4 regions of the Enterobacter mori genome follow, and region 4 is predicted to be linked to each of the others. Evidence: predicted binding sites of a transcription regulator. Region 4 holds the regulator's gene; each other region holds the start of a gene.
The links. Region 4 encodes PurR, which represses purine synthesis genes. Its sites were predicted from a motif close to CANGCAAACGTTTGCNTG; they were not measured.
Positions count from the first base shown of each region.

Region 1: purT (formate-dependent phosphoribosylglycinamide formyltransferase) is a predicted target of PurR. The motif match lies at 3,257-3,274, and genes of this name have one in related genera.
Region 2: cvpA (colicin V production protein) is a predicted target of PurR. The motif match lies at 2,424-2,441, and genes of this name have one in related genera.
Region 3: purH (bifunctional phosphoribosylaminoimidazolecarboxamide formyltransferase/IMP cyclohydrolase) is a predicted target of PurR. The motif match lies at 1,177-1,194, and genes of this name have one in related genera.

Region 1 covers NZ_CP104285.1:2,754,033-2,758,355, reverse strand. Annotated here, with positions in the region: gene edd (phosphogluconate dehydratase) at 1-1,322, shown strand, start outside; gene kdgA (bifunctional 4-hydroxy-2-oxoglutarate aldolase/2-dehydro-3-deoxy-phosphogluconate aldolase) at 1,362-2,003, shown strand; gene purT (formate-dependent phosphoribosylglycinamide formyltransferase) at 2,045-3,223, opposite strand; gene N2K86_RS12995 (tellurite resistance TerB family protein) at 3,395-4,048, shown strand; gene ptrB (oligopeptidase B) at 4,132-4,323, shown strand, end outside.
Region 2 covers NZ_CP104285.1:3,276,157-3,280,479, forward strand. Annotated here, with positions in the region: gene N2K86_RS15405 (UbiX family flavin prenyltransferase) at 1-239, opposite strand, end outside; gene purF (amidophosphoribosyltransferase) at 329-1,846, opposite strand; gene cvpA (colicin V production protein) at 1,880-2,368, opposite strand; gene dedD (cell division protein DedD) at 2,623-3,309, opposite strand; gene folC (bifunctional tetrahydrofolate synthase/dihydrofolate synthase) at 3,299-4,323, opposite strand, start outside.
Region 3 covers NZ_CP104285.1:250,145-254,467, reverse strand. Annotated here, with positions in the region: rRNA gene N2K86_RS01260 (16S ribosomal RNA) at 1-742, opposite strand, end outside; gene purH (bifunctional phosphoribosylaminoimidazolecarboxamide formyltransferase/IMP cyclohydrolase) at 1,302-2,891, shown strand; gene purD (phosphoribosylamine--glycine ligase) at 2,907-4,199, shown strand; gene N2K86_RS01245 (DUF1481 domain-containing protein) at 4,259-4,323, opposite strand, start outside.
Region 4 covers NZ_CP104285.1:1,986,658-1,990,980, forward strand. Annotated here, with positions in the region: gene punC (purine nucleoside transporter PunC) at 1-1,056, opposite strand, end outside; gene punR (DNA-binding transcriptional activator PunR) at 1,171-2,082, shown strand; gene purR (HTH-type transcriptional repressor PurR) at 2,101-3,126, opposite strand; gene cydH (cytochrome bd-I oxidase subunit CydH) at 3,424-3,513, shown strand; gene N2K86_RS09505 (MFS transporter) at 3,679-4,323, shown strand, end outside.

The sequences.
Region 1 (4,323 bases), 770 kb from region 4:
CGGCGCTGTCCTTTGGTCATCTGCCCGCGATTTTCGTGCCGTCCGGCCCGATGGCGAGCGGTCTGCCAAATAAAGAAAAAGTGCGTATCCGCCAGCTGTATGCGGAAGGCAAAGCCGATCGTCAGGCGCTGCTGGAAGCGGAAGCCGCCTCCTACCATGCGCCTGGCACTTGTACCTTCTACGGTACGGCCAACACCAACCAGATGGTGGTGGAGTTTATGGGGATGCAGCTTCCTGGCTCGTCCTTTATCCAGCCGGATGCGCCGCTGCGTAAGGCGCTGACCGAAGCCGCGGCGCGTCAGGTGACGCGTCTGACCGGGAACGGCAACGACTGGATGCCGATGGGCAAAATGGTTGATGAGAAAGTCATCGTCAACGGGATTGTTGCGCTGCTGGCAACCGGTGGTTCAACCAACCACACCATGCACCTGGTCGCGATGGCGCGTGCGGCGGGCATCCTGATCAACTGGGATGACTTCTCCGACATCTCCTCCGTGGTGCCGCTGTTGGCGCGCCTGTACCCGAACGGTCCGGCAGACATCAACCACTTCCAGGCGGCGGGCGGCGTTCCTGTCCTGATGCGCGAGCTGCTGAAAGGCGGTCTGCTGCATGAAGACGTGAACACGGTGGCGGGCTTTGGCCTGCAGCGTTATACCCTCGAACCCTGGCTGAACAACGGCGAGCTGGACTGGCGCGAAGGGGCGAGCGACTCGCTTGATCCTCAGGTTATCGCGACCTTTGAACAGCCGTTCTCGCGTCACGGTGGCACCAAAGTGCTGAGCGGTAACCTCGGTCGTGCAGTCATGAAGACCTCCGCCGTCCCGGAAGAAAACCAGATTATCGAAGCGCCAGCGGTGGTGTTTGAAAGCCAGCACGACGTGCTGCCTGCTTTTGACGCGGGCCTGCTTGATAAAGACTGCGTGGTGGTGGTGCGTCATCAGGGGCCAAAAGCCAACGGGATGCCAGAATTACATAAACTTATGCCACCACTTGGTGTATTATTGGACCGCCGTTTCAAAATTGCACTGGTGACCGATGGACGCCTCTCTGGCGCATCGGGTAAAGTGCCTTCTGCCATCCACGTGACCCCGGAAGCCTATGACGGTGGTTTGCTGGCGAAAGTGCGTGACGGTGACATGATCCGCGTGAACGGTCAGACAGGTGAGTTAACCCTGCTGGTCGATGATGCAGAGCTGGCAGCACGTCAGCCTCATATTCCTGACCTGAGCGCATCGCGCGTGGGTACCGGACGCGAAATGTTTGGCGCGCTGCGCGAGAAGCTGTCCGGTGCAGAGCAGGGCGCAACCTGTATTACGTTTTAAGACGACGTGTTTTTAACGATCTGGCGAGAGAAGACTCTGATGAAAAACTGGAAAACAAGTGCTGAAGCAATCCTGACCACTGGCCCTGTCGTGCCGGTCATCGTGGTGAACAAACTGGAGCACGCTGTCCCAATGGCAAAAGCGCTGGTTGCGGGCGGCGTTCGCGTTCTGGAAGTGACCCTGCGCACCGCGTGTGCGATGGACGCTATCCGCGCTATCGCCAAAGAAGTGCCGGATGCCATCATCGGTGCGGGTACCGTTCTGAATGCGCAGCAGCTGGCTGAAGTGACCGAAGCCGGTGCTCAGTTCGCTATCAGCCCGGGACTGACTGAGCCTCTGCTGAAAGCGGCAACTGAAGGCTCTATTCCACTGATCCCTGGTATCAGCACCGTGTCTGAACTGATGCTGGGCATGGATTACGGTCTGAAAGAGTTTAAATTCTTCCCGGCTGAAGCCAACGGCGGCACCAAAGCGCTGCAGGCGATTGCGGGTCCATTCTCTCAGGTGCGTTTCTGCCCGACCGGCGGTATCTCTCCTGCCAACTACCGTGATTACCTGGCGCTGAAAAGCGTACTGTGTATCGGCGGTTCATGGCTGGTGCCAGCGGATGCGCTGGAAGCCGGTGACTGGGATCGCATCACCAAACTGGCTCGCGAAGCGGTTGAAGGTGCGAAACAGTAAGTTAATCGCAGCATGAAAAACGGGCCTTTCGGCCCGTTTTTTTATCCCTCTACCTTGACGTTTGCAGCGGCCGCTTTCGCGCTCGCCACGGCGTCGTCAACGTTATCCCCGGTGGCTAATGCCACGCCAAGACGGCGGGTTCCGTCGATCTCCGGCTTGCCGAACAAACGGATCTGCAGTCCAGCACCTACCGCTCCGTCGACGTTATCAAACGTCACGTTCTGGCTGGTCAACTCGGGCAGGATCACTGCCGATGCCGCAGGGCCGTACTGGCGAATGCCGCCAACAGGCAGGCCGAGGAAAGCGCGCACGTGCAGGGCGAACTCGGAGAGATCCTGCGAAATAAGCGTGACCATGCCGGTATCATGCGGGCGAGGGGAGACTTCGCTGAAAATCACCTCGTCGCCGCAAACAAACAGCTCTACGCCGAAGAGACCATAGCCGCCGAGCGCCAGTACGGTCCTGCGGGCGATCTCCTGCGCGCGTTCCAGCGCCAGAGCGCTCATCTGCTGCGGCTGCCAGGATTCACGGTAATCGCCGTCTTCCTGACGGTGGCCAATCGGGTCGCAGAAATGGACGCCATCGACGGCGCTTACGGTCAGCAGAGTGATTTCGAAATCAAACTTCACGACGCCTTCGACAATCACGCGACCGGCTCCGGCACGGCCACCCTGCTGGGCATAATCCCACGCGTAATCCAGCGTGCTGCTGTCGCGAATAAAGCTCTGTCCTTTACCGGAGGAGCTCATCACCGGCTTAATGATGCACGGGTAGCCAATCTCTTCTACGGCCTGCAGAAATGCGGCTTTATCGCCAGCAAAACGGTAGCTCGACGTGGGCAACCCCAGCTCTTCTGCGGCCAGGCGGCGAATGCCCTCGCGGTTCATGGTGAGCTTCGCGGCGTTGGCGCAGGGCACCACGCGCTGACCTTCCTGTTCAAGAGCAATGAGCGTGTCGGTGGCAATGGCTTCAATTTCCGGCACGACAAAATCGGGTTTCTCGCGCGAAATCAGCTCGCGAAGGGCATCGCCATCCAGCATGTTTATGACATAAGCACGATGGGCAACGTGCATCGCGGGGGCGTCGGCATAACGGTCTACGGCAATGACTTCAATGCCCAAACGCTGGCATTCAATAGCGACCTCTTTACCCAGTTCACCCGAACCCAAAAGCATCACACGCGTCGCCGCAGGTCGCAGCGCGGTTCCTAAACGAGTCATAAAAATCCCCCTGAAAAAGTTGCGGGCAGTATAAACGAAAACGTTTGCGTCTGTCTTGCGCGTAGGACCTTTCATCGCACAACAATTTGCGCTTCTTTAGTGCAGGCAGACATTTCCTGACACCCGCTCGCTTAGGCTGTGAGAAATGTGCACGGTTAAGTGAGGGGAATCATGTCAGGCTGGTTAAATCAATTACAATCCATGTTGGGTCAGAAAGGCGTGTCGTCTGGTGAGCAAGGGCTCAGCAAGCTCCTGGTGCCGGGTGCGCTGGGAGGACTGGCGGGGCTGCTGGTCGCCAATAAGTCATCGCGTAAGCTACTGGCAAAATATGGCACTGGTGCGCTCCTGGCGGGGGGCGGAGCCATCGCGGGAACCGTACTGTGGAACAAATACAAGGACAAAGTGCGTACCGCGCATCAGGATGAACCGCAATACGGCGAGCAGGTTACACCGCTGGATCTCCGAACAGAGCGGCTCATTCTGGCGCTGGTGTTTGCGGCCAAAAGCGACGGGCATATTGATAGCAAAGAGCGTGCGGCGATAGAGCAGCAGATGCGTGAGGCCGGTGTGGAAGAGCAGGGAAGAGCGCTGGTTGCACAGGCCATCGAACAGCCCCTCGATCCCCTGCGTCTGGCGCAAAGCGTGAAGAACGAAGAAGAGGCGCTGGAACTCTATTTTCTGAGCTGCGCGGCTATCGATGTCGATCACTTTATGGAGCGCAGCTACCTGAATGCGCTCGGCGATGCGCTGAAGATCCCTCAGGATGTTCGTGAGGGTATTGAGCAGGATATTCAGCAGCAAAAACAGACGTTACAGGCCGGGTAATCATCTGATGTAGTCATGTTTCGCTTGCATCATGCGCGTGTTTTGCCAACCTTATAGGGTGTAAAACTCAAAAGAATCATGACATGCCACCGAAAGCCCGACGTACTCCTTATGCGATCACCACGCATGGTGATACGCGCATAGACCACTATTACTGGCTGCGGGATGACTCGCGTTCCCAGCCAGACGTGCTCGACTATCTGCACCAGGAAAACGACTATGGCCGCAAGGTCATGTCCAGCCAGCAGGCGCTGCAGGACCAACTGCTGAACGAA
Region 2 (4,323 bases), 1.3 Mb from region 4:
GCCGTTTTAAACGAGCCTGAAGAGATACTGGCAGCGATATCGCGGGCATCGTGAACAACATCCGCCAGTGCCTGAACGTCACGCAGGGAGAGGTCGGTTTCAAGCGACAGGGTCTGACGCGCCGCCTGGCTCATCACCAGATGGGTTTCTACTTCAGGTACGTCACGCAGCACCTGCAACAGGCGCACGCCGTAGATGGCTCCGCTGGCACCGCTGATACCGATAATGAGTCGTTTCATGATTTTTGCCCTTGCTGAATTCAGGGCTGACTGTGCAGGATTTTACAGGGAGTTGCAAGTGAGGGCACCCGCCCTCACCTGCTCAGGCGTTAGCCTTCGTTGTGCATCTCTAAGCTTTCAAGATCGTTCTGCAGCTGGACGGCTTTCGCATCGTCGTTACGCAGAGAATCCAGGTAGTCGAGATACTGCTGGTCAACGTCTTTCGTCACGTACACGCCGTTAAACACTGAGCATTCGAACTGCTGAATGTCCGGGTTCTCGGCACGCACCGCGTCGATCAGATCGTTCAGATCCTGGAAAATCAGGCCGTCGGCACCGATAATCTGGCGAATTTCGTCCACTTCACGACCGTGAGCAATCAGCTCGGTCGCGGTTGGCATGTCGATGCCGTACACGTTCGGGAAGCGAATTTCTGGCGCTGCAGATGCCAGGTACACTTTCTTCGCACCGGCTTCGCGTGCCATTTCGATAATCTGCTCAGACGTCGTACCGCGAACGATGGAATCATCCACCAGCAGTACATTCTTGTCGCGGAACTCAGCGCGGTTGGCGTTCAGCTTACGACGTACGGACTTACGGCGCAGATGCTGGCCCGGCATGATAAAGGTGCGGCCAACGTAGCGGTTCTTCACGAAGCCCTGGCGGTATGGCTTATCCAGAATACGCGCGATTTCCAGCGCGATATCGCAGGAGGTTTCCGGGATAGGGATCACGACGTCGATATCGAGATCGTCCCACTCGCGGGCAATCTTCTCGCCGAGCTTCGTACCCATGTTCACGCGCGCGCTGTACACGGAAATTTTGTCGATGAACGAGTCCGGACGGGCGAAGTAAACGTATTCGAACAGGCACGGATTGCTGACCGGATTGTCAGCACACTGGCGGGTAAACAGCTGGCCCTTCTCAGTGATGTAGACCGCTTCGCCCGGCGCAACGTCACGCAGGAATTCAAAGCCCAGAGTGTCCAGCGCCACGCTTTCAGAGGCGACCATATACTCCGTACGACCATCGCCGAGCTCACGTTTGCCGAGCACCAGAGGACGAATGCCGTTTGGATCGCGGAAAGCAACCATGCCGTGACCGATAATCATCGCCACGCAGGCATACGCACCGCGGATCTGACGATTTGTAGCGGCAATGGCAGCAAAAATGTTGTCCGCTTCCAGCGGGTAGTGACGGAAGTTATCCAGCTCGCTGGCGAACACGTTGAGCAGAATTTCAGAATCAGAAGTGGTGTTAATGTGGCGACGTTTCTCTTCGAACAGCTTTTTACGCAGCTCGTGCGCGTTGGTCAGGTTGCCGTTATGAGCAAGGGTGATGCCGTACGGTGAGTTGACGTAGAAAGGCTGTGCCTCAGAGGCGCTGGAACTGCCAGCAGTAGGATAACGAACGTGACCGATCCCCATATTACCTTGCAGACGCTGCATATGGCGGGCTTCAAACACATCGTTTACCAGGCCATTCGCCTTACGTAAACGGAAGCAGTTGTTTGCATCAATGGTGATGATACCCGCAGCATCCTGCCCACGGTGCTGAAGCACCGTTAACGCGTCATAAATCGACTGGTTTACCGGCATGAAACCGGCGATACCGACAATACCGCACATTCGTCTTTTCCTCGTTAAGCCACATCTCAGGGTTTATGCCCTGGGCAAAAAACTCGACGAGCTTTGCAGATAGTCAAAGAACCATCTGATGATGAAGCTGAACTCTGGAATGAGCTGCGATTTCTGCCAGTCTTCGCTTTTGGAGAACCCGGTGAAGGTATCCAGGAAGAACAGTATCGCGGCCACAATCAGCACGCCTCGCAACGCGCCGAAACAGATCCCGAGCACCCTGTCCGTTCCTGACAGACCGGTTTTCTCGACCAGCTGACCTATCACGTAATTGACGATAGCGCCGACAATCAGCGTCGCGATAAACAGCACCGCGATGGCGATTCCGTTTCGGACCAGTTCATCTTCAAAGCCCGTGAACCAGACAGACAGGTAAGTGTAGTAATGACTGGCAACAAAGAAAGCACAACCCCATGTCACCAGCGATAACGCTTCACGAACAAAGCCACGGATCAGGCTAACCAGACAGGAAAAACCAATCACCGCAATGATGGCGTAATCAATCCAGACCATATGTGTCCCACGATTTAACGCCCTGTCATCCAGTTCGGGGCGAATTCTAACAGAAAAAGAAAACGTTTGCGTAGGGATTTCCTTCCCGCGCGTAAATAAAAAAGGCGCTGAAAAAATGTTCAACGCCGTGGCTTATTACGTCTCTTTGGACGTCTGCCATTCCCCCTCACCCCAGCCCTCTCCCTCAAGGGAGAGGGAGCAAACCATCCCCCCGCCCCTCTGGGGAGAGGGTTAGGGTGAGGGGCAAGATTTTATCAGTTTGCGCTGTAGTTCATCACCACACCACTCAGCCCGGAGATCTGCTTCAGCTCACCCAGCGACCCTTTCAGCTTATCTTTCGACGCTTCCGGCCCCACCAGGATACGGGTAATTTTACCCTGCACCGGCGTGGAAGGTGAAGTGTAAACACGGTATCCCGCGCCGCGCAGTTTACTCACCACCTCGTTGACTTTATCGGCGTTTTTCAATGCGCCAAGCTGAACAACGTAGGCTTTACCGGTCGGTGCCGCGTCTTGTTTAGCCGGTGGTGGGGCTTCTGACGCTGCGGCCAGCTGCTCTGCCGCTTTATCCCGCTGCGGCTTCGGCTGCGGTTTCTCGACAGGCTTCGGTTTTTCAACAGCCTTAGGCTGCTCCACCGGAACCGGATCGATTTCGATGTTGTTATTCGCAGCCAGGCGAGAAGGGTCGAGCGACGGTGCGGCGGCATCGCCTGCACGCACCTCTTCTGCCGCACCCTCTGGCGGCTGAGCAGGCAGCGCCTGCGTTGCGGCTGGCAGCATGTCTGGCTCATCGCGATCGCCCGGTTTCGGCACCAGCGGAATGGCCGCAAACTCGTCCTGATAATGCTTTTTCTGCCCGTCGAGCAGTCCCGGAAGAATAATCACCCCGAGCGCGACCAGCACAATGGTTCCTGTTAAACGGTTCTGAAACTTACTCGCCACCGGTTCTCCCCGCGTCCATCACTTCCATGACATGTGCCACCGTGTGGAATGAACCACACACCAGCACGGTATCTTCTGGTTTAGCATCCGCCATCGCAGCATGCCAGGCCTGAGCCACGCTACTATAGATTGCGCCTGTGCCGAGATGTTCCGTCAACTGCTCAGCCGTCGCGCCACGCGGCCCCTCCAGAGGAGCACAATACCAGCTATCGACCACACTCTCCATGCAGGCCAGCGTCCCGCCGATATCTTTATCATGAAGCATACCGATAACCGCCAGCACGCGCCCGGTTTTTGGTAACGATTTGAGACGTCCTGCGAGATACGCCGCTGCGTGCGGGTTGTGGGCCACATCCAGAATCAGGCGCGGTGATTCGCTGACGATCTGGAAACGCCCGGGCAGAATGGCATTCTCAATGCCGTCGCGGATAGCCTGTTCGCTGACCGCCAATCCGCTGGCGCGCAGTGCCGCCAGCGCGGTGGCCGCGTTCGGCTGTGGCACCTGCGGTAACGGCAGATTGTCCAGCGCGCCCTGCGCATCGCTAAAGCGCCAGCCGTTGCCCTGAACCTCATAGTGCCAGTCCACGCCGCGGCGCAATAAATGAGCGCCCTTCTCTTTCGCCACGTCGGCGATGGTGTGCGGCATGTCCGGCTCGCCGACCACGGCTGGCTTATTCGCCCGGAAAATACCGGCCTTTTCACGGCCAATGCTTTCACGGTCTGGCCCCAGCCAGTCGGTATGATCCAATGCGATGCTGGTGACGACGGCGACATCCGCATCCACCATATTGGTGGCGTCAAGACGACCACCAAGGCCGACTTCCAGAATCACCACGTCCAGCTGCGCCTGTTTGAACAGCCACAGGGCCGACAAAGTGCCGTATTCAAAATAGGTTAATGAGATCTCACCGCGTGCGGCTTCAATTTCTGCAAACGACGCCGTATGCGCCGATTCCGGCAGTTCGCTGTTCTGCACGCGCACGCGCTCGGTGTAGCGCACCAGGTGTGGAGAGC
Region 3 (4,323 bases), 1.7 Mb from region 4:
CCAGGGGGCCGCCTTCGCCACCGGTATTCCTCCAGATCTCTACGCATTTCACCGCTACACCTGGAATTCTACCCCCCTCTACAAGACTCTAGCCTGCCAGTTTCGAATGCAGTTCCCAGGTTGAGCCCGGGGATTTCACATCCGACTTGACAGACCGCCTGCGTGCGCTTTACGCCCAGTAATTCCGATTAACGCTTGCACCCTCCGTATTACCGCGGCTGCTGGCACGGAGTTAGCCGGTGCTTCTTCTGCGGGTAACGTCAATTGCTGAGGTTATTAACCTCAACACCTTCCTCCCCGCTGAAAGTACTTTACAACCCGAAGGCCTTCTTCATACACGCGGCATGGCTGCATCAGGCTTGCGCCCATTGTGCAATATTCCCCACTGCTGCCTCCCGTAGGAGTCTGGACCGTGTCTCAGTTCCAGTGTGGCTGGTCATCCTCTCAGACCAGCTAGGGATCGTCGCCTAGGTGAGCCGTTACCCCACCTACTAGCTAATCCCATCTGGGCACATCTGATGGCAAGAGGCCCGAAGGTCCCCCTCTTTGGTCTTGCGACGTTATGCGGTATTAGCTACCGTTTCCAGTAGTTATCCCCCTCCATCAGGCAGTTTCCCAGACATTACTCACCCGTCCGCCGCTCGCCGGCAAAGTAGCAAGCTACTTTCCGCTGCCGCTCGACTTGCATGTGTTAGGCCTGCCGCCAGCGTTCAATCTGAGCCATGATCAAACTCTTCAATTTAAGTTTGATGCTCGTGAATTAAACTTCGTAATGAATTACGTATGTTCACTCAGAGACTTGGTATTCATTTTTCGTCTTGTGACGTTAAGAATCCATGTCACTTTGAGTGCCCACACAGATTGTCTGATAAATTGTTAAAGAGCAGCTGCGACGCGCTTTAGCGCTCTGTCGCGAGGTGGCGTATATTACGCTTTCCTCTTTCAGAGTCAACCCGTTATTTCAGGATTTTTCTCTTCAACCGACCGGGTTGTTTGTGAAGTGATTCACATGTTCCGTGTCGATGGAGGCGCATTATAGGGAGTTCTCGCGCCGCCGCAACCGCTAAATGACAGAAAAATGACTGACTGCTGCATTACACAGCAAAACCCCGCCTTATACCTTTTTACACACAGACTTATCCACAATGATACGAAAAAGTGAAAATGTGCGAGCGTTGCGCAAACGTTTTCGTTAAAATGCTCGCGCTTAACAAGGATGCCCCGTCAGGTGTGTTAGATGAGTTTTTCGCAGGAAAATTCATCTAACGCTCTCTGTAATCGTGAAATCCAGGGGATTTACCATGCAACAACGTCGTCCAGTCCGCCGCGCTCTGCTCAGTGTTTCTGATAAAGCCGGTATCGTCGAATTCGCTCAGGCACTTTCTGCACGCGGTGTGGAACTGCTTTCTACAGGCGGTACCGCTCGCCTGTTAGCAGATAAAGGTCTGCCGGTAACCGAAGTGTCCAATTACACCGGTTTCCCGGAAATGATGGATGGACGCGTCAAAACCCTGCACCCGAAAGTGCACGGCGGCATTCTTGGTCGTCGCGGTCAGGACGACGGTATTATGGAACAGCATGATATCGCGCCAATCGACATGGTTGTCGTTAACCTCTACCCGTTTGCCCAGACCGTTGCCCGCGAAGGCTGTTCTCTGGAAGATGCGGTAGAGAATATTGATATTGGCGGCCCGACCATGGTGCGCTCCGCAGCCAAGAACCATAAAGATGTGGCCATCGTGGTAAAGAGCAGCGACTACAACGCCATTATTAATGAGATGGATGCCAACGAAGGGTCACTGACGCTGGACACGCGTTTCGACCTCGCTATCAAAGCCTTCGAACACACCGCCGCGTACGACAGCATGATCGCCAACTACTTCGGTAGCCTGGTACCGGCTTACCACGGTGAAAGCAAAGATCCTTCTGGCCGCTTCCCGCGCACACTGAACCTGAACTTCATTAAGAAGCAGGATATGCGCTACGGCGAGAACAGCCACCAGCAGGCTGCCTTCTATATAGAAGAAGAGGTAAAAGAAGCCTCTGTTGCGACCGCACAGCAGGTGCAGGGCAAAGCCCTCTCCTATAACAATATTGCCGACACCGATGCCGCGCTGGAATGCGTGAAAGAGTTCAGCGAGCCGGCCTGCGTTATCGTCAAGCACGCCAACCCATGCGGCGTTGCGGTGAGCACCTCTATTCTGGATGCCTACGATCGCGCCTACAAAACCGACCCGACTTCCGCATTCGGCGGCATTATCGCCTTCAACCGCGAACTGGATGCTGAAACCGCACAGGCCATCATCTCCCGTCAGTTCGTTGAGGTGATCATCGCGCCATCGGCATCCGAAGAGGCACTGAAAATCACCGCGGCGAAACAGAACGTACGCGTACTGGTTTGCGGCCAGTGGGCAGAACGCGTGCCGGGCCTGGACTTCAAGCGCGTGAACGGCGGTCTGCTGGTTCAGGACCGCGATCTGGGTATGGTGACAGAAGCCGACCTGCGCGTGGTGACCAAACGTCAGCCGAGCGAACAGGAACTGCGTGACGCGCTCTTCTGCTGGAAGGTAGCCAAGTTCGTCAAATCCAATGCCATCGTCTACGCGAAAGAGAACATGACCATCGGGATAGGTGCAGGCCAGATGAGCCGCGTCTACTCCGCGAAAATTGCCGGGATTAAAGCAGGTGATGAAGGGCTGGAAGTGAAAGGTTCCGCCATGGCCTCTGATGCCTTCTTCCCGTTCCGTGACGGTATCGACGCAGCCGCCGCTGTAGGCATCACCTGCGTGATCCAGCCTGGCGGCTCAATCCGCGACGACGAAGTGATTGCCGCCGCCGACGAACACGGCATTGCAATGATCTTCACCGACATGCGCCACTTCCGCCATTAATTCCCGGAGCTGAAAATGAAAGTATTAGTCATTGGTAACGGCGGACGCGAGCACGCTCTGGCGTGGAAAGCGGCGCAGTCCCCGTTAGTGAAAACGGTCTTCGTGGCACCGGGTAACGCCGGTACCGCACTGGAACCCGCGCTGCAGAATGTGGCTATCGGCGTGACCGACATTCCGGCGCTGCTGAGCTTTGCCCAGAATGAGAAAATCGATCTGACGATTGTGGGCCCGGAAGCGCCGCTGGTGATCGGCGTAGTGGATGCCTTCCGCGCCGCGGGCCTGAAAATTTTCGGCCCAACGGAAGGGGCTGCACAGCTGGAAGGCTCAAAAGCCTTCACCAAAGATTTCCTCGCGCGTCATAGCATCCCGACGGCGGAATATCAGAACTTCACCGAGGTAGAGCCTGCTCTGGCTTACCTGCGTGAAAAAGGCGCGCCGATTGTGATCAAAGCCGACGGCCTGGCTGCCGGAAAAGGCGTGATCGTCGCGATGACCCTCGAAGAAGCGGAAGCCGCCGTGCAGGATATGCTGGCAGGCAACGCCTTTGGCGACGCGGGCCACCGTATCGTGATTGAAGAGTTCCTCGACGGCGAAGAAGCGAGCTTTATCGTGATGGTCGACGGCGAGCACGTTCTGCCGATGGCCACCAGTCAGGACCACAAGCGCGTGGGCAATGGCGATACCGGCCCGAATACCGGCGGGATGGGTGCTTACTCCCCTGCTCCGGTAGTGACTGACGAAGTCCACCAGCGCACCATGGATCGCATCATCTGGCCTACCGTGAAGGGAATGGCAGCAGAAGGAAACACCTACACCGGTTTCCTCTATGCGGGTCTGATGATCGATAAGCAGGGCAACCCGAAGGTTATCGAATTCAACTGCCGCTTTGGCGATCCGGAAACGCAGCCCATCATGCTGCGTATGAAATCCGATCTGGTGGATCTGTGTCTGGCGGCCTGCGAAGGCAAGCTCGACGAGAAAACCTCAGAGTGGGACGAGCGCGCGTCTCTGGGCGTGGTGATTGCTGCGGGGGGTTATCCGGGCAACTACAGCACCGGGGATGAAATCCACGGCCTGCTGCTGGAAGAGATTGACGGCGCGAAGGTGTTCCATGCCGGTACGAAGCTGGCCGACGACGATCGCGTCCTCACCAACGGCGGACGCGTGCTGTGTGCAACCGCGCTGGGTCATACCGTGGCAGAGGCGCAGAAACGCGCCTATGCGCTAATGGCGGATATTCACTGGAACGGCAGCTTTAGCCGTCAGGATATCGGCTATCGCGCGATTGCGCGCGAGCAGGGGGAGTAAGGGAGCCGTCTGTTCCCCCCTCACCCTAACCCTCTCCCTCAAGGGAGAGGGGATTTACGTCAAAAACTCTTCTCTGTCGGCTGCCAGGTGCAGAAGTCTTCGTTCGCCACCAGCAGCAGCTGAG
Region 4 (4,323 bases):
GACCACCAGACTTGCCAGGAAGCACAGACCCAGCTGTAACGTGTTCTGCAGCGCGGCGGCGCGTCCCGTCGCCTGTGGGAACGGACGTAACGCCTGCGCGACTACGATTGGGTAAATAGCACCGTTAGCGACGGCCATGACGCAGAACGGAATCAAAATTTCTGTCAGGCCCGTACCCGGAATAAACCCGACGGCCCAGGTGCCGAAAACGCTTAACGCGAACAACACCAGTAGCCAGGGCAGCATCTGCTGGCCTTCCCACTTCTGCAGCGCTGCGCGACAGCCGTAGCCGCCGACCAGGAAAGCAATGGTCTGTGGAACATAACTCAGGCCGATTGCCGCCGGGCTGTATCCCATATCGTGCAGAATGAACGGCGAGCCAGTCAGCCACGCGAAGAAACTGGCGGAACAGGCCGCGTAAATCAGGACGTTACCGCGATACGCTTTTGAACGCAGCAGCGAGGCAAAGGTAATCGGCTTCGCGTCAGGATGCGTCTCTTTTTTATGCGCAGGCTTGAGGAAAAACGCAGGCAGCATCAATACCAGCGTGATGGCAAAGAGCGTAGCGAAAATCGCCTGCCAGTCGAAATGGGCCAGGATCCAGCTTCCGAGCAAAGGTGCAAGGGCAGGCGAGAGACCGACCAGCGGCATAATGGTGGCGAAAATTCGGTTAGTGCGTGATGCCGGGTAATAATCGGTCACCAGCGCCTGCCAGGTCACCGCTGCAGCACAGACGCCAACGGCCTGAATGAATCGCAGTACCAGCAGCCAGGTGGCATCGCGTACCCACAGCATGCCCAGACAGCCCACGGCAAAAATAGCCAGACCCAGCAGCAGCACCGGTTTACGACCAAAGCGGTCGGAGAGTGGTCCCCAGAGCAGTTGCGCGAAGGCAAAACCGGCGAGGAACAGGCTCAGGCTGGCGCTGATAGCGGCTGCGGGGGTTTGCAGATCTTCCTGCATCGCGGCAAATGCCGGCAGATACATGTCGGTCGCTAAAAAGCCCAGCACGCTTAAGCCGCCGAGCCAGACCAAAAATCCTTTCCTGGGTTGCATTATTTTATTCTCCTGAGGAGGCAGGTGTACGTTGGCGCAGAGTGTAGGGAGTGCAAAGCGGCTTGTGAAACGCTAATATTTGCTGAGTGCATTCAAATTTTTTGCAGGCAGAACATGTGGTCAGATTATTCTCTTGAAGTTGTCGATGCTGTTGCCCGTAACGGCAGTTTCACCGGTGCCGCGCAGGAGTTACACCGCGTACCCTCGGCCATCAGTTACACCGTGCGTCAGCTGGAAGAGTGGCTGGCGGTTCCGCTGTTCGAGCGGCGTCATCGCGACGTGGAATTAACGCCCGCAGGCGCGTGGTTTTTAAAGGAAGGGCGTTCTGTCATCAAAAAAATGCAGATCACCCGCGAGCAGTGTCAGCAGATCGCTAACGGCTGGCGAGGCCATCTCTCCATCGCGGTGGACAATATCGTCAAGCCGGAACGGACCCGGCAAATGATCGTGGATTTCTATCGTCATTTTTCTGATGTCGAACTACGTGTCTCCCAGGAGGTGTTCAACGGCGTCTGGGATGCGCTGGCGGATGGCAGGGTGGAGATGGCGATTGGGGCAACGCAGGCGATCCCCGTCGGGGGACGCTATGCGTTTCGCGATATGGGGATGCTGAGCTGGACCTGCGTTGTCGCCAGCGATCATCCGCTGGCGGCAATGGAAGGCCCTCTCAGCGATGACACGCTGCGCAACTGGCCGTCGCTGGTGCTGGAAGATACCTCGCGCTCGCTGCCCAAGCGCATCACCTGGCTCCTGGACAACCAGCGTCGCGTGGTGGCTCCTGACTGGGAATCGTCGGCAACCTGTCTTTCTGCGGGGCTGTGCGTGGCGATGGTGCCCGTTCACTTCGCGCGACCGCGCATCGATACCGGGGAGTGGAAAGCGCTGACGCTGGAAAATCCGTTCCCGGATGCGGCCTGCTGTCTGACCTGGCAGCAAAACGACGTATCGCCTGCGATGGCCTGGCTGCTGGATTATCTGGGAGACAGTGAAACCTTGAATCGGGAGTGGCTACGGGAGCCAGCATAACTGGCCCCCGGAATGCGATTAACGGCGATAGTCGCGGAACGGACCGTCCGCCACGGAGCGGCGCTCGATGAGGCGCGGGTGAACTTCAATCGACTGGGATTCTTCACGCTTGTTGACGATCCTGTCCATCAGCATGTTGAAAGCCGTTTCGCCCAGCGAGTCTTTTGGCTGGTGAATGGTGGTCAGCGCCGGGGTGAAGAAGCGCGCGTTACGCACGTTGTCATACCCGATCACGGAAATATCCTGCGGCACCCGCAGGCCCAGCTCGTCGGCGGCGCAGAGCGCGCCCATCGCCATAATATCGCCGCCACAGAAAACAGCCGTCGGGCGATGCGGTTGGGAGACAATCTGTTGCATTGCACGGTAACCCGATTCCGGCTCAAAGTCGCCCTGAACAATCCAGTTTTCCGGCACGGTGATCAGCGCCTCTTCCATTGCCTTCATAAACCCGGCCAGACGGCCCGCACCGGTGTTGCGTTCCAGCGGACCCGGGATCACGCCAATCTCGCGGTGACCGCGTTCGATCAGATAACGACCGGCCATATAGCCGCCTTCAAAGGCATTATCGATAACGGAATCGGTGAAGTCGGCGCGCGCTTCACCCCAGTCCATGACCACCATCGGAATGTGGCGATACTCTTCCAGCATGGACAGCACGGATTCCGGGTACTCGGAACACATTACCAGCAGGCCATCGACGCGCTTTTGCGCCATCATCGACAGGTAGGCGCGCTGCTTCTCGATGCTGTTCCACGCGTTGCCCAGAATCAGGGTATAGCCTTTCTGGAAGCAGTTTTTCTCAACCGCTTCGATGATCTCGGCAAAATAGGCCGCTTCACTGCTGGTTGCCAGCAAGCCAATCGACTTGGTGTGATTCACCTTCAGGCTGCGCGCAACCGCACTTGGGGAGTAATGTAACTCCTTGATCGCCGCCCAGACGGCGTTGCGCGTCTCTTCCGCGACGAAGCGGGTTTTGTTAATTACATGTGATACGGTTGTAGTGGAAACGTTTGCGCGTTTTGCTACGTCTTTTATTGTTGCCATTCAATGTCACTCCAGACCATATCCTAAACTCCTGAAAAACTTGAAGGTAAACGTTTGCCTTCTCTCACCCTTATTACGCAATCTTGAGTTGCGACACGCCGGGAAAACGACACAGGACGTCAGGAGGGGATCAATGGCCGGTACGCTAATAAATTTAGCGTGGAATTTTGTCCTATCTTGATGAAAAGGGGAAGAGCTAAAGTGGATATCAGTTTAAATCCAGGAAGATTTTTGACGTAAACTATGTAAAAATGAGCAAACTCACTTTTCGTGGGGTGATTAAAAGGAGAAAAATTGATGAGTTCCGATCTGAAGTTTTCGCTGGTGACCACCTTTATCGTGCTGGCATTGATTGTTGCCGGTGGTTTGACGGCTGCGCTGCACTGATTTACGCGGGGGGAGAGTCCTCTCCCTCCTCATTTTCTTCCGATTGTTACCTCTCTGGCAAAAATCTTTTGCCAAAATGTTAACTTCTCAAATTTTGTGATTGATGTCATGCTTTTGACTTCTTAGTTCTGTGTCGCGTGATGACACGGCATCCGGAGTTGACTCATGAAAATCAATTTTCCTCTGCTGGCCCTGGCGATTGGCGCCTTTGGGATTGGCACTACTGAATTCTCCCCGATGGGGTTACTGCCTGTTATCGCACGGGGCGTGGACGTCTCTATTCCTGCGGCCGGGATGTTAATCAGCGCCTATGCCATCGGCGTGATGGTCGGGGCCCCACTGATGACGCTGCTGCTGTCGCACCGCGCGCGTCGCAATGCGCTGATATTTCTGATGGCGATCTTTACGCTGGGCAACGTGCTCTCCGCAATTGCGCCGGATTACACCACTTTGATGCTGTCGCGTATTCTGACCAGCCTGAACCACGGCGCATTTTTCGGTCTGGGCTCGGTTGTTGCGGCAAGTGTGGTTCCGAAGCACAAGCAGGCCAGCGCGGTGGCGACCATGTTTATGGGGCTGACTATCGCCAACATAGGCGGTGTGCCTGCGGCCACCTGGCTGGGTGAAGTGATTGGCTGGCGAATGTCTTTCCTGGCGACAGCAGGGCTGGGCGTGGTGGCGATGGTGGCGCTGTTCTTCTCCTTACCGAAAGGGAGCGCCGGTGAACGTCCTGACGTACGTAAAGAGCTGTCGGTGCTGATGCGTCCTCAGGTGCTTTCCGCGCTGCTGACCACGGTGCTGGGGGCCGGT